Regions from separate parts of the Paraburkholderia sp. J7 genome, predicted to be linked through region 2. Evidence: predicted binding sites of a transcription regulator. Region 2 holds the regulator's gene; the other holds the start of a gene.
The links. Region 2 encodes LexA, which represses DNA repair genes until DNA is damaged. Its sites were predicted from a motif close to ACTGTATNNNNATACAGT; they were not measured.
Positions count from the first base shown of each region.

Region 1: U5A58_RS12935 (VRR-NUC domain-containing protein) is a predicted target of LexA. The motif match lies at 3,928-3,945, and genes of this name have one in related genera.

Region 1 is NZ_CAJMYZ010000006.1:354,766-362,066, reverse strand. It holds gene U5A58_RS12940 (ATP-dependent DNA helicase) at 1-2,190, opposite strand, end outside; gene U5A58_RS12935 (VRR-NUC domain-containing protein) at 2,187-3,920, opposite strand; gene U5A58_RS12930 (hypothetical protein) at 4,041-4,619, shown strand; gene U5A58_RS12925 (DUF3443 domain-containing protein) at 4,732-6,045, opposite strand; gene U5A58_RS12920 (DUF2844 domain-containing protein) at 6,042-6,515, opposite strand; gene bamC (outer membrane protein assembly factor BamC) at 6,904-7,301, shown strand, end outside.
Region 2 is NZ_CAJMYZ010000020.1:162,772-170,072, forward strand. It holds gene U5A58_RS29125 (permease) at 1-433, shown strand, start outside; gene U5A58_RS29130 (hypothetical protein) at 538-960, shown strand; gene U5A58_RS29135 (ABC transporter permease) at 1,006-1,842, opposite strand; gene nodI (nodulation factor ABC transporter ATP-binding protein NodI) at 1,885-2,799, opposite strand; gene U5A58_RS29145 (universal stress protein) at 3,132-3,602, shown strand; gene U5A58_RS29150 (DUF2939 domain-containing protein) at 3,684-4,355, opposite strand; gene U5A58_RS29155 (hypothetical protein) at 4,485-4,862, opposite strand; gene lexA (transcriptional repressor LexA) at 4,917-5,567, opposite strand; gene U5A58_RS29165 (sulfate ABC transporter substrate-binding protein) at 5,870-6,919, shown strand; gene cysT (sulfate ABC transporter permease subunit CysT) at 7,062-7,301, shown strand, end outside.

The DNA.
Region 1 (7,301 bases), on a different contig from region 2:
ACGGATCACGCGGCCCGCGGCTTGCACGACCTTGCGCAAGCCCGGAATCAGGTACGTGTAATCGAAGCCATCGCCGTAAAGCGTATCCATGCGTGCGCGCATTGCCTCGTTCAGGGCGTTCACCTGAGGCATGCCGAGCGTGGCGATGAATGTGCCGATGAGGCGCGTGCCAGGCAGATCGATGCCTTCGCCGAACGCGCCGCCGAGCACCGCGAAGCCAATGCCGCAGCCGCCTTCCACGAAGCGCGCGACGAAGGCCTGCTGGCCCGCTTCGTCCATCGTGCGCGACTGAAGCCACACGTCCACTTGCGGATGGCGCGCCATGAACACATCGGCGGCTTGCTGCAGATAGTCGTAGCTGCTGAAAAAGCATAGATAGTTGCCGGGGCGCTCGGCGTATTGCAGCGATACGCGTGCGACCAGCGCTTCGAGCGAACGCTCGCGGTCCTTGAAACGCGTCGAGATATGGCGGGCGATCTGGACGTCGAGCTGCTCGGCGCGAAACGGCGTGTCGATGTCGATGCTCACCGTGTTGGCGGGCAGGCCAAGCATGTCGCTGTAGTAGTGCGTGGGCGAGAGCGTGGCCGAAAAGAGCGTCATGCTGTGCGCCGTGGCGATGCGCGGGCGCAGCGCGTCTGCGGGCACGATATTGCGGATCGCGATCGTCGAGCGCGGGCGGCGCGCGCTCTGCTGCGCAAGCGGCGTGACGTCGAAGAGCGAATGCGTATCGAAGCGTTCGGCAATGCGCGTGAAGTGCAGGGCGTCGAAATAGAAGCGTTCGAGCTCGGGGTCGCGCACGAGCGCGGGCTCGGCGAGCTGATCGCCAATCGCGCCGATTACTTCGCCGAGCGCGGCGACGAGGCCTTCGGGCAAGGTGTCGCTCGCGCGCCAGGCGTTGGGCTGTACCGCGTTTTGCGCATTCCAGAGCTTCTGTAGCCGCGCGAGCGCGCGCTTGAGCGGTGCGCTCGCGGCACGGCGCACGGTGTCGATGCGCGTTTGCACGAGTTCCGCCGAGTACATTGCGCGGGCGCGCTCGGGCAGGTTGTGCGCTTCGTCCACGAGCACGCTCGCGCGCCAATGGTTGTGCGCGCCGAGCATGAACAGCATGGCGCTCGCGTCGAACCAGTAGTTGTAGTCGCCGACGATCACGTCGCTCCAGCGCGCCAGTTCCTGGCCAAGGTAGTAAGGGCAGACGGTGTGCTCGCCCGCCACCGCGCGCAGTGCTGCGCGATCGAGCCGCACGCGTTCGAGCGCCGCCGCGCGCGCGGCCGGCAGGCGGTCGTAAAAGCCGCGCGCGAGCGGGCAGGATTCGCCATGACATGCCGCTTCGGGATGCTCGCAAGCCTTCTCGCGCGCAACGAGTTCGAGCACTCGCAAGGGGAGGGGCGTTCGCTGCGTATTGTCGGTGGCCTGCTCGGGTGCGGTGGTCAGCGTGGCGAGCGCATCGAGCGCCAACTGGCGGCCCGAGCTTTTCGCGCTCAGAAACACGACTTTGTCGATGGCCGCGCGCGGGCAGGCCTTCAACTGCGGAAAGAGCGTGCCGATGGTTTTGCCGATGCCGGTCGGCGCCTGCGCGAGCAAACATCGCCCCTGCGTGGCCGCGCGCCAGACGGCTTCGGCGAGATCGCGCTGGCCGGCGCGAAATTGCGGGTGCGGTAGGCACAGCGCGGCCAGCGCGGCGTCGCGCGCGGTGCGGTGCGCGCTTTCCTGCTCGGCCCATGCGACGAAGCGGCGGCATTGCGTTTCGAACGCGGCGCGCAGTTCCGACGCGCTCGCCTGCTCGACCAGCGCCGTCTCGCGCCCCGAACCGATGTCGTAGTACACCAAAGCGAGTTCGAGCGCCTCGAGGCCGAGCGTGTCGCAGAGGAGCGCGCCGTAGACGCGCAACTGCGCCCAGTGAAGCGCACGCTGATTTTCGCGCATCGCTTCGAGGTCGCCGCGATAGGTCTTGAATTCTTCGAGCCTGCGGCGCGCGGGATCGTAGCCGTCGGCGCGGCCGCGCACGGTAAGCGATTCGAACGTGCCGGAGAGCGCGATCTCGGTTTCGTAGCCGGGCGCACGCCTCGCGGCGATGGCCGCGTGGCCGGCGCGACCGTCGCTTGCATCGGGCGAGGGCGTGAAGCGCAAGTCGAGGTCGCCGCGCTTCGCGGTGAACTCGCACAGCGTGCGCACGGCGACGGTGTAGCTCATGGCGCGCGCAACGCCGATGCAGCGTTTTCGTCGGTCTCGTCAGCCAGATCGGGCCAGCGCACCTGCAACACGGAAACCGGCATGTCGTGCTGCACACAATAGGCAAGCCAGCGACGCTGGTTGTCCTGCAGGCGGTCGCCGGGGCCTTTCACCTCGATCAGTTCATAGCGCCGTTCGTGCGGCCAGAAGCGCACGAGATCGGGCAGGCCCGAACGGTTGACAACGGGTTCGCGCAGCAGCCGCTCGAACCACAAGCGCAGATGCGCGGCGGGAAAACAATCGAGCGCCAGTGCGAGCAGTTCGTCGCTCAGTGCGGGCCACGCGACGAAGGGCGACTGGATGCCGGCCTTTTGTGCATAGCGCCGCTGGATCGAGTCGCGGTAGGTGTGCGTTTCGAGTTCGGCGAGACATGCTTCGAAGTGCGAAGCACGGCGTGCGACGAAATCGGCGGCGTGCAGATCGGCGGGCCCGCGCTGGAACGGATGGAAGAACGCGCCGGGCAGCGGCGCGAACAGCGCGGGCCAGCAGAGCAGGCCGAAGAGGGCGTTGATCAGCGTGTTCTCGACGTAAAACACCGGCGCCTGCGGCGTAGCGAGCGAGAGGCGTGCGGCTTCCTCCACACGGAGTTCCCCGGGCGCCGCCGGCAGCGTGAGTTCAAGCTGCACGAAGCCCGGCTCGGTGCTCGGTTTCGACTTCGCTCGCGTGCGCGCGAGACGCCCGAGTGTGCGCGCGGCGCGCTGCGCTTCCTCTTCGCTTTCCGGCGCATCGGCAATGGTCTGCGCGAGCGCGAGCGCTTCCTCGCGGCGGCTTAGCTGTTCGAGCACGCGCACGCGGCGGTAGCGCGATTCAGGATGGCCGCAGTCCAGATAAGCGCGCCACGCGAGTTCGGGTTCGCCCGCCCGCTCGGCCGCGAGCCCTATGGCGTGACGCAGCTTGTCGTGGCGAGCGCGCAGCCAGGCGTTGGCATGCGTGCGCGGGGCCAGCGCGTCGAGCGCATCGAGTGTCGTGCCGATAGCGACGGCGGCGTCGAAGTCCAAGGCCTGGGTGGTGCTGTCGAGGCCGTCGCGGCAATCGCGCAGCGCGAGATATGTGTCGATGTCTTCACGTCGCTGGAACGCGCGCGAGTCACGATCGAAGGGCACGCTTTCGTAGCGATAGACGCCGAGGTCGGCAAGCACGAACTCCGACCAGTCCTGGTGCAGGTTGCCGAAGAACATGAGGCGCAGGCGCTCGCAGAGCGGGGCGCTCGCGAACAGCAGCACGGTGTCGGGCGAGGACGGAAACCACCCATGCCAGTCGCGCGGGTCGGGTGCGGCGGCGTAGTGCGCCTCGAGCGCTTCGAGCGCGGCCGTGCGTGTGGCGCGCGGTGCCAGCGCGACACCGAGGCGCGCCGCGAGCGCCTGCAGTTCGGCTTTCGTCACGAGCGCGGCGAGCGATTCGAGATCGAGCGCGGGCGCTGCGTCGAGCCAACCCGCCGCAACGAGCGGGGCCGCTGCGTCGCGCGGGCAGCCGATTTCGTCGTACGCGAGACGGCTTGCGCGGAAATGGGGCCCCTTGCGCATCAGCATGCGCACGAAGAGCGCACGCGACGCCTGGGGCATGCGGGCGAAATCGTCGGCGAAGCGGCGCTCGGCGGCGTCGAACAGGTCGGCGCAGCGTGCCTCGAGCCACGCTAGCGCGCGCTCGAAGTTCGCGAGGTAGTAAAACGGATCGGGAGAATCGGGAAGCACGCGCGGCACTGTACGGATATACAGCGGCGATGATAGCAGGGTCGCGCGCGGGGGCGAGCGCCGTAAGGGATTCCCCGCCCCGTACGCTACAATTGCCGCAGCCTGAAAAACGGATGAGCAATGAACAAACGTAACGCATGCTTCGTCGGCCTCGCGGCCGCCGTCACCCTGCTCGCGGGATGCGCGGCGCAGTACCGCAACACCAGCACCTGCGAAGAGGAGATGCGTAACCGCCTTGCCGATACGACGCTCGGCGACCTGAAGGTGACGCATAGCGCGACGACGTATCGTGGCGCGCGCGTGGTGATCGAAGGGCGGCTCGAGAACGGCGCGGCGTCGGCCGCTGTGGCTGCGTCGGCGCCATCTGCGTCGGCGGCTTCGGCTGCATCGGCAGCCGTGTCAGCGACCGGGCAGACCGCCCAGGCGGCGCCGCTGATCGCGGTACCGTCGGTGCAGGCGGGGGCGCTGCCCGGCACGATTTCGGTTCCCACGGCTCCCGTCGCTCAGGACGGCGTCGCGGGGGGCAAGCCGACCACGCCGGTTGCGGCGCTGGCTGCAAAGCTCGGCATCAAGAAGGCCGCGGTCACACCGACGGCAGCGGAGTGCACCTTCAACGAATCGGGCCTCGCGACGTTCCGCTGGCTCGCGCCGGCGCGGCTCGCAAAGACCACGCCCGACCCGAACGCCGCGAACGACTAAGGCGAATTCACGCTGTTTGCCGTGCCGTTTCGCCGTCCGCGAAATCTGCGCGCATGAAGGCCTCGCGAGAGGCCTTCGTCGTTTGTGACGGCCGTTGCCGCCGCCGTCGCGCTCAGAACGCGAAGAACGGACCATTGCCGGCAGGCGTGACCTGCGAGGCGATCGCCGTGAACACGCGCCGTCCGAAGAAGAAGGGCAGCCCCCAGCCGAACGCGCTCGCGTTGTAGCCAGCCAGATTGCCGAATGCCCAGTTGCCGGTGGCGAACAGCGTGGTCGAACTCGCCACGGAGAAGGTCACCGAAGCGCCCACGCCGTCGATACCGGCTATCGTCGCGCCGAAGCTTGCGGGCGAACTCGGGCAATACCAGAAGCCGCAGCGCGTCATCGTCGTGCTGTTGAAGTAGAGCGCGTTCGAGCCGGTGTCGAGATAGCTCAGCGAGTAGACGGTGCCGTCCGATGTCGTCGTTTTCACGTAGCCGGTGCCCGAGTTCGCGCGCAGTACGCTCGCGCTGCCGAGCGCATTGTTCGCCTGCGAGCCTATGCCGAAGATCATCGACCCGCTTACTTCGGAGGCGCCGCTGTCCGCCACGCCAGGCAGGTCGATGACCACGCCGTTGTTGTCGGTGGCAAAGGCCGCCACCGGGTTGCTGACCTGCTGCGCGAGCGGTTGCGCGCTCGCCGTGCAGCCGCTCGCCGGGCACGCGTAGTACCACGGCGTGGCTGCCGCCGTCACGCAGGTCGCGCCGCAGTCGGCGCTGAACGGTCCCACGCCGAGGATGCCGTTCGAGCGCAGCGTGGTGGCGCTGTTCATCGCGAGACCGCTGCCGGCGCAGCCGGCCGGTGCGGAGGCGGGCACGGCCGGGTCGGCAATCAGCTGGATCGGCAGGGCGGCGGCCACTTCGCCCGCGAGTTTCACGTCGGCGCTGCGCACCGCCCCCCACGTGTAGCCCGTACCGAACACGGCGCATTCACCCGCGATGTCGGCGCTCGTGCCGGCTGGCACGGCGGGCAACACGAAGCCAGCTGGCAGCGCGGTAGCCAGCAGGCGCAGGCCCTGCGAGCCAGTATCGACCTGCACGTTGGCGACGCTCGCGCAGTTCGTGGTGCCCGGCAGGCAAACCGTGACGCTCGCCATCAGCATGTTGCGCGTCGAGGTGGCCGTCGGGCCGACCGTGACGGCCACGACGTTGGGCGTGGTCGATTGCGGGACCGTGCCGCTCGTGCTCGTGGCAGACGGCGTGCTCGCGGGGCCTGCCGCACTTGCCGATGACGGGGCGCTTGTGGGTGCGCTGGCGCCTGTGCTCGCGGCAGCGGTGCCACTGCTTCCGCCGCCGCCGCAAGCCGTCAGCAAGGTGCAAAGCACGATGATGGCGACGTTCTGCCCGATGCCGCGCGCGCGCGATCGGCGCTGGGTGCGGGCCTTCATTGCAGGTCCCCAACGCTTACGCCCACGGGCAGCGCGGCGGGCAGCCACATGCGCCCCACGTAGGCGCGCATGTGGCCGGCCGTCTCCACCACGACCTGCGCGCCGTCCACGCGCGCGGCATGCAGGCCGTCGCGGCCGGCGGCGTGAAGCGCCGCGGCGGCGCTGCGCCAGTCCGCTGCGTAACGGCCCAGCAGCGTTTCCACGTTAGGCTGAGCCGGCCCCTGCCACGTGTACGCGAAGACCGTGCCGGTGGCGTTCCCCACGTATTCGTTGATGGTCGTGCCGCCGTCGTCGACATCGCTGACGACGCGCGCCGCGCCGCCGCCGACAACGCGCTGCGTGGCGCCGGCCGGCACCGCTGCGGTGTCGCCGAGCGCGGCGCGAGCGGGTGTGGCGGCGAAGCTCAGGCAACTGAGCGCGCAGGCGAGGGCCGCGGCGCGGCCCGCCTGGGTGAGGCTGCAAGTTTTCATGACGCTCTCCGGTCCCGCTTTTTATGAATTTCTTTTTTGAGATTTCGCTGTGAAATTAGCACCGGGGTCGTTCTCGCAAGCGTCTCAGACCGGAAGGCCGGCGCAGCGCAAAAGGACGTCTTGACGTGGCTTCGAGTTAGGGCATTGATCTAAAAGGGAATTGCTGGCGATTCAGCAGGTTCGTAGTGCCGAATCGAATGTGGATGAATGTTACGGATAGGCGGGTTTTAGCTGTCACGGGTACGGTCACGCGTGCTTCGCCGCGGCTGAAGCTGGACCCGGATTCAGTGCGACTCCGTGGTTTTTGCACATCGGGCCGCCGGACCGGTAAAATGTTTGGTTGATCCACGGAAACTGGCCGTGGCGTAGCCGAAGGGATTACCCGAACATGAGTGATTTTCATCAACGTCTTGCCGCACGCGCGCTTGCGCTTCTGATGGCGGGCGGGCTGGTCGCCGGCTGCAGCTCGCCGACGCCAGGCAAGATCGATTACCGTAGTGACGCCAAGGCGAAGCAGTCCTCGCTCGCTGTGCCGCCGAACATGCTCGACGAAGCGTCTGACCAGCGCTCGCTCGCGCCGCAGGGCGGCGAAACCTCGCTGTCCTCGCTCAAGGAGACTCAGGCCGCGGCGCCGCAGTCCGACCAGAGCCAGGTGGTTCCGCAAGTGCCGGGCATGCATATCCAGCGTGACGGCACGGAAAGCTGGCTTGTCATCGACAGCCGCACGCCCGACCAGGTCTGGGCGCAGGTGCGCCGCTTCTGGCAGGAACAGGGCTTCCTGCTCGT
Region 2 (7,301 bases):
TCTCACGGAGCAACAGGCGCAAGGCGGCAACGTCTTCGTGCGCTGGGCGCGCATCTTCGCGCGCATGGCCGTGCGACTCGTGCCGGAGTACATCGTGCTCGTGCTGCTGCTCGGCGCCGCGCGTGCCTGGCTCTTTCCGCATATCGGCCCGGAAGTGACGAGCAGCCTTGGCTGGATCGTCACGTTTGCCGTGGTCGGCATGCTGTTCGTGATCCCCACGGCCGGCGAAGTCCCCATCATTCAGGCGATGCTCGCGCTCGGCATGGGCGTAGGGCCCGCGGGCGCGCTTCTGATGACGCTGCCGCCCGTGAGCGTGCCGTCGTTCGCGATGCTGGCGGGCTCGTTCCGGCCGCGCATGCTCGTCGTCGTGGGCACGACGGTGGTGTTCTTCGGCATCGTCGCGGGGCTCGCGGCGGTCACCCTCGGCTTCTAGGGACGTCGCGACGAGGCAGTCGCCATGCGTTCAGCGTTGGCATTCTTGTAATACGCGGGCGGTTCGCCGTCCGCCACGGAGCGGGCCTCGGCCCGAAAACCAGCATGGCAAAGCAAAAAACCAATCCGAAACTCGAGCAGGCGCTCACGCGCGGCGACCTCGCCATCCGCCAGGCCAATTCGGCCCGCGCCACCGCAGTGCTGCGCGCGCTCGGCAAGATGATCGTCGAGGCTTCGGCCACCATCGGCGTCGAAGCGGACACCTCGATTCCCGACGGCGATCGCATTTACGACCCGGCCGACGGTCTGTGGCCGCAGTCGCTGCTGGTTTCGCTCGATGGCCCGGTGGAGGAGTCGGACCCGGAAGAGATCCGCACGGTGCGTTTGCTTGCCCAGACCCAATCGACGATGTTTCGCGTGGAATGGCATCGCGCCGACGGCAAGATCGGCCGCCAGGAAGGCGGCCCGTTCGCAACGGTCGCGTTTATTTCGGACGTCGATATTCCCTGGGGAGACGACGAGGACTGAGTGCCTCGCGATGCCTTAGCGTGCCTTAATGTGCTTAAACGTCCTTCAACGCATCATGCGCCGGCGAAACAGCACCGAAGCGATCGCGAACGGCACCACCACGTAAATCGCGAGCACGAGCAGGTGCAGTCCGGCCTGCTCGACAGGCCGGTCGAGCATGGCGGGGCGGATCAACGCGACGGCGTGCGCGAGCGGCAGCATCAGCGTGATGTGCTGCGCGGCCGCGGGCAACTGTGCGATCGGGAAGAACACGCCCGAGAGCAGCAGCATGGGCGTGAGCACGAGCGTTTGATAGAACATGAAGAAGTCGTAGGACGGCGCGAGCGCGGTGACGATCATCGCGCAACTCGCGAACGCGAGGCCCGCAAGCGCGATCACGGGCAGCGCGAGCAGCATGGAAGGAAAACTCGCGTAGCCGAGCAAACCGGCCACCACCATGATCGCCGCGCCCGAGAGCATCGACTTGCTCGCGGCCCACATGACTTCGCCTAGCACGACGTCGCCAAGCGTGAGCGGCGTGTGCATGATCGCCTCCCACGTGCGCTGCACGTGCATGCGCGAGAAGCCCGAGTACATTGACTCGAAGCTCGCCGACATCATGACCGAGGACGACACCGTCCCCGCCGCGAGAAACGCGATGTACGAGACGCCGTCGACGTGCCCCACCATCAGCCCAAGCCCGAAGCCGAGACCGAAGAGATAGATCATCGGGTCGGCGAGATTGCCGAACATCGACGCAAGGGCGAGCTTGCGCCAGACCAGATAATTGCGCCGCCACACGGCGATCCAGTGCGTGGCGTTCGAAGGCAGCGCGGCGCGCGGCTCGCGCATGGGCGCCTGGGTGGGGCGCGAGGGCGTCGGGTTGTTGGTGCGTGTCTGCATGGTGTCCTTGGCGATTCGTATGCCGCCGTCAATCCTGGCGCATTAATCCTGCATCTCGCGGCCTGTGAGCCGCAGGAACACGTCTTCGAGATTCGCGGGCCGGTGCAGGTAGCGTAGATCGGAGCGGTGGCGCAGCTTCGCATGCACGGGCGCGGGGTCGTCGACATAGCAGAATAGCGTCTCGCCGCTGATCTCCGTGCGCTTCGCATCGGCTGCAAGCTCGTCGCGCAGCGAGACCGGGTCCGGGCCGTACACCTCGATCACATCGCAGCCGATCTCCGATTCGATCAGCGCCTTGGGCGCACCCTCGGCGATCTTGCGGCCCTCCTCGATCACGCAGACGCGATTGCAAAGTCGTTCGGCCTCCTCCATGAAATGCGTGGTGAGGAGAATCGTCTTGCCGCGCGCGAGCAGCGAGCGCAGCCGCTCCCAGATCAAATGCCGCGCCTGCGGGTCGAGGCCTGTCGTGGGCTCGTCCATCACGAGCACGTCGGGGTCGTTCACGAGCGCGCGCGCCAGTGTGAGACGACGGCGCATGCCGCCCGAAAGCTCACCTACGCGCGCATCGGCCTTGCTTTCGAGGCGCGCGAATTCGAGCAGTGGCGCGACGAGGTCACGCGTTTCACGCGCGGACAAGCCGAAGTAACGGCCGAACACGAGCAAGTTCTCGCGCACGGTGAAGTCGGGGTCGAGATTGTCGAACTGCGGCACGACACCCACGCGCTGGCGGGCGTGACGCGCGCGCGCGGGCACCGGCTCGCCACACAGGCTGATGCGACCCGCATCGGGCGAGACGATGCCGAGCAGCATGCGCAGCGTCGTGGTTTTCCCGGCGCCATTGGGGCCGAGCAGCCCGAAGCACTCACCGGGGAGGACGTTGAACGACAGGCCGTTGACGACCGTCCTGTCTCCGTAATGTTTGATGACCTGCTCGAATTCGATGGCGGGTGCGGGCATGGACCAGTTGAACGTGAGTCGAACGGGCGTCGCGCGAGGCGCACGCAAAGCGAACGCAAAAGCAAACGAACAATCGCGCGAAACAAGGCGGCCCATTTTAGTGCATTGCTGCGTGGCGGGTTGGGCGGCGCTTCCAGGCCGTGCGACGTGGCACGAGGCGATTGCATGTCGCGGCAAGCATCAGGCCATGCACAAGAGGTGTGCGTTGCCTAAGACGTATCTGGCGGTTTTCGATGCCCACCTGGCGTTTTCCAGCCCTTGCGTGTGGAATTGCGGCGCACCATCATGAGAATCGCACAGCCTGCAAATCACGCGGGCGGGGAGAAGCGATCATGGCGAGCTACAAAAAAATTCTGCTCTGTTACGACGGCTCGCGCGAAGGCCGCAAGGCACTGCGTTGCGGCGCCGACCTTGCGCTCGATCTGCAGGCGGAAACGCATCTGCTCTCGGTTGTCGACATGCGCTCGACGATCGCGCAGAGCGCGGGCCTGCTGACCGATGTGGCCTGCGGCCGCTTCGAGGAAACGGCGCGCGAAATCCTTCAGGAAGGCGTGGACTGGCTAACCGAGCGTGGCGTGCGCGCCCAGGGGCACTTCGCGTTCGGGCATCCGATCGACGAAATCGCAAATCTGGCCAACGAACTGAATGCCGACCTCGTGGTGGTGGGTCACCGCTGCCGCACGGGGCTTTCGCGCTGGTGGATGGGCGCGGGCAATACGCCGCTGCTCGACCGCGTGTCGTGCAGCATTCTCGTGGCGTGTTCGTCGGCGGCTGAGGAAAAACAGCAGCAAGCCGCCGCTTAGTTGATCGAGCGGGATCAAGCGGGAACAAGCGGGCCGGTTCGCACAGAACCGGCCTGTTTCCGCTTTCGCTTCCAATCTGTCTCAGTTCGAGACGTTTCCTTCGTCTAGCTCGACCGCTGCGAGCTTCCACGAGAAGAGCCCGTGACGCTGCAGGATGGCGGCATAGTGCTCGCCCGTATTGCCGCGCTCCCACGTGAGCGCGAATTCATTGAGGCCGCGATAGCCGGCCGTGGTGACCGGCCGAGCCTCGGGCGCGGGATTGCCCGACGCCGCTGGGGGCGATGACGGCGCCGATTCTGCCGATTGCGCGGATTCTGCCGATTGCTCGCCGGACTCCGCCGGCGGCGGCGCGTGCGGCCGGTCGCCAGGCTTGCCCGTCGGCGGCATGCCGCTCAGCAGGGCGGCCACGCCTTCCGGCGTTGCGTAGGCATCCACGAGCGGACTGATCAGTGCCGCACCAATCACGGCGCCAAGGATGAGCAGCGGATTGCTGCTGTGTTGCCCTTCGACGCGCCGATGCAGCATCTCGCCAACCTGCTGCTTGAGGCTCAGGCGCAGCGCCGGGTAGTCGACGTACTCGTTGAGCGTGGCGGCGTCGCGAGCGTCGGCGGCGGCTTTCATGTGTTTCACCGCGATATAGGGCGACGCATACGCGTAGCCAAGCGCGCCAACAACCATGGCGAGCGCAACGGCGATCGCTACGGGCTTCTTCCAGCCTTGGGATTTACGTGGGGTTGAGGGAGATTCCGTCATCGGCATAGGGCTAATCGTTCAAACAGGGTGTTGACCGCAAACCCGGTCAAACGATCCCGACCGTAACCTCTTCTCACATTTGAGCCGCGTATTGGCGAATTCGCGGCGTAATTCGCGCTCGATTCGACCTTACTTCGCCAGCGCTGCAGGCAGGTCGCTGTGCTGCTCCGCGATGCAGCGGTCGATCGCACGGCAGACCGCGTCAACCGTGCCGACGAGAATGAGCCGCGACTGACCTTGATAGACCCGCACCGGCGCGCGGCGCATGGGCTGCTCGGTGTTGAGCGTGCTGTTGAGCGACACGCGCGCAAACGCCGGCTGGGCCGAGGGCAGCGCCGGCAGGTCGGCCGTGCTGGCGGCCACCATCTCTGGCGAGTCTTCGAAGAGCGAGCCGCTCAGTGCGGCGGCCGAGTCGCGCACCTCGCGCACCGCGCAAGAGGCGATTCCACGGAGGTGGCGAAGACGGCCGAATTGACGGAAGGGCAGCAAGCGGGCAAGGCGTTCCATGACTCTCTCCAGGTAGTGCGTAAACTCAGCGCACAACGCGCGCAGACGGATTGCTTAGAATTCTGTGGGGCGGATCAGGCCAACCGCGATGCCTTCCAGCGCGAATTCCGCGCTGCCAGCCTCGACAAAAATATTGTCGTAATCGGGGTTCTCGGCGATCAGTTCGAGCCCGTTCGAACGGCGCTTCAGCCGCTTCACGGTGACGTCGTCGCCAAGGCGCGCCACGATGATCTGCCCGTCTTTCGCTTCGGCCTTCTTCTGCACGGCGAGCAGGTCGCCGTCGAGAATGCCGGCGTCGCGCATGGAAAGGCCGCGCACTTTCAGCAGATAGTCAGGGCGGCTCGAGAACAGTGCCGGGTCGCACATGTAGTTCTGCGAGATGTGTTCCTGCGCGAGGATAGGGCTACCCGCTGCGACGCGGCCAACGAGCGGCAGTGAGAGCTGCATGATGCTCGGGTGCGGGAGCGTGAACTGGTGCGGCAGGTCGTCGGGCCCCGGCATGAGGCGGATGCCGCGCGAGGCGCCCGCAGCCAGTTCGATCACGCCCTTGCGCGCCAGCGCGCGCAGATGCTCCTCCGCGGAGTTGGCCGAGCTGAAGCCGAGTTCGGCCGCGATCTCGGCGCGCGTGGGCGGGAAGCCCGTGCGTTCGATCGCCCGGCGAACCAGATCGAAAACCTGCTGCTGTCGTGCGGTGAGTTTGGTCATGGCGCCACTGTATGTTTGAACAGGTAACTGTATTTTTATACAGTACTCGCCACTTTTCAAGTGTTACTTGAAGTTCGTCAACTGAGCGTTGCTATCAGGCCGTTTTCCCGCGTTTGTGCGGACGAAACCGCGCTCCAGCAGCGACTTCCTCTGTCCTTACCACTTTTGCGTATTAAAAAATGAGAAAACATCATTTTTAATAATGTAAGCGGATCGCTAGACTGGCCTCCATCGTTAGCTGCAATTCGCAGATGCGCACGGATGAGCGCGAACGAGCACACACGAAAACGGAGAACAGATAGATGGGCACGACACATACGGGGCGCGCAGGCTGGCTGAAATCACTGGCGGCAAAACTGGTTATCGGCGTTGCGCCGCTCGTCGCAGTTGCGGCGATGGCGCCCGTGGCCGCTCACGCGGACACGTCGCTGCTCAACGTCTCCTACGATCCGACGCGCGAGCTGTACCAGGACATTAACGAGGCCTTCATCAAGCAGTGGAAGGCGAAGACGGGCGAAACGCTCACCATCAAGCAGTCGCACGGCGGCTCGGGTGCGCAGGCGCGCTCGGTGCTCGACGGCCTGCAGGCCGACGTCGTGACGCTGGCGCTCGCATGGGACATCGACGCGCTCGCCAACAAGGGCATCGTTGCGAAGGACTGGCAAAAGCGTCTGCCCGACAACGCCTCGCCGTACACGTCGACGATCGTGTTTCTCGTGCGCAAGGGCAACCCCAAGCACATCAAGGACTGGGACGATCTGACGAAGCCGGGCGTGTCGATCGTCACGCCGAATCCGAAGACCTCGGGCGGCGCGCGCTGGAACTATCTCGCGGCGTGGGCCTATGCGCTGCACCAGCCGGGCGGCAACGAGCAGAAGGCCAAGGACTTCGTCTCGAAGCTCTACAAGAACGCGGGCGTGCTCGACTCGGGCGCGCGAGGCGCGACGACGAGCTTCGTGCAGCGCGGTATCGGCGATGTGCTGATCGCATGGGAGAACGAAGCATTCCTTTCGCTCAAGGAATTCGGCCCGGACAAGTTCGAGATCGTGGTTCCCTCGGTGAGCATTCTGGCTGAGCCGCCGGTTGCGGTGGTGGACAAGGTCGTCGAAAAGAAGGGCACGCGTAAGGAGGCCGAGGCCTACCTGCAGTTCCTCTATAGCGAAGAGGGCCAGGAGATCGCCGCGAAGAACTTCTACCGTCCGCGTTCGGACAAGGTCCCGGCGGCGCTCACGGCGAAGTTTCCGAAGCTCAAGCTCTACACGGTCGACGACACGTTCGGCGGCTGGACCAACGCGCAGAAGACGCATTTCGCAGATGGCGGCGTGTTCGATTCGATCTACCAGCCGCAGTAAGTCACGCAACACCGCTGTACCGCAGTACCGGTTGGCAGTCGATCACGACGCGACCGCATAACAAAGAAGCGCGCCCACGGGCGCGCTTTTCGGCGCCGCCGGCGAACCCGGCAAGCGCGCAACCCATGTCTGGACGATGAGCATGACAACGTTTCGATTGCGCAAGCCCAGTGCGCTGCCGGGCTTCGGCGTGACGCTCGGCATCACGGTGGCTTACCTGAGCCTCGTGGTGCTCATTCCGCTTGCCGCCACCTTCCTCAAGACGGCGACGCTCGACTGGAGCCAGTTCGTGCGCGCCGTGTGGTCGCCGCGTGTGATCGCTTCGTACCGGCTCACGTTCACGGCTGCGCTCGGCGGGGCGCTCATCAACGCGGTGTTCGGC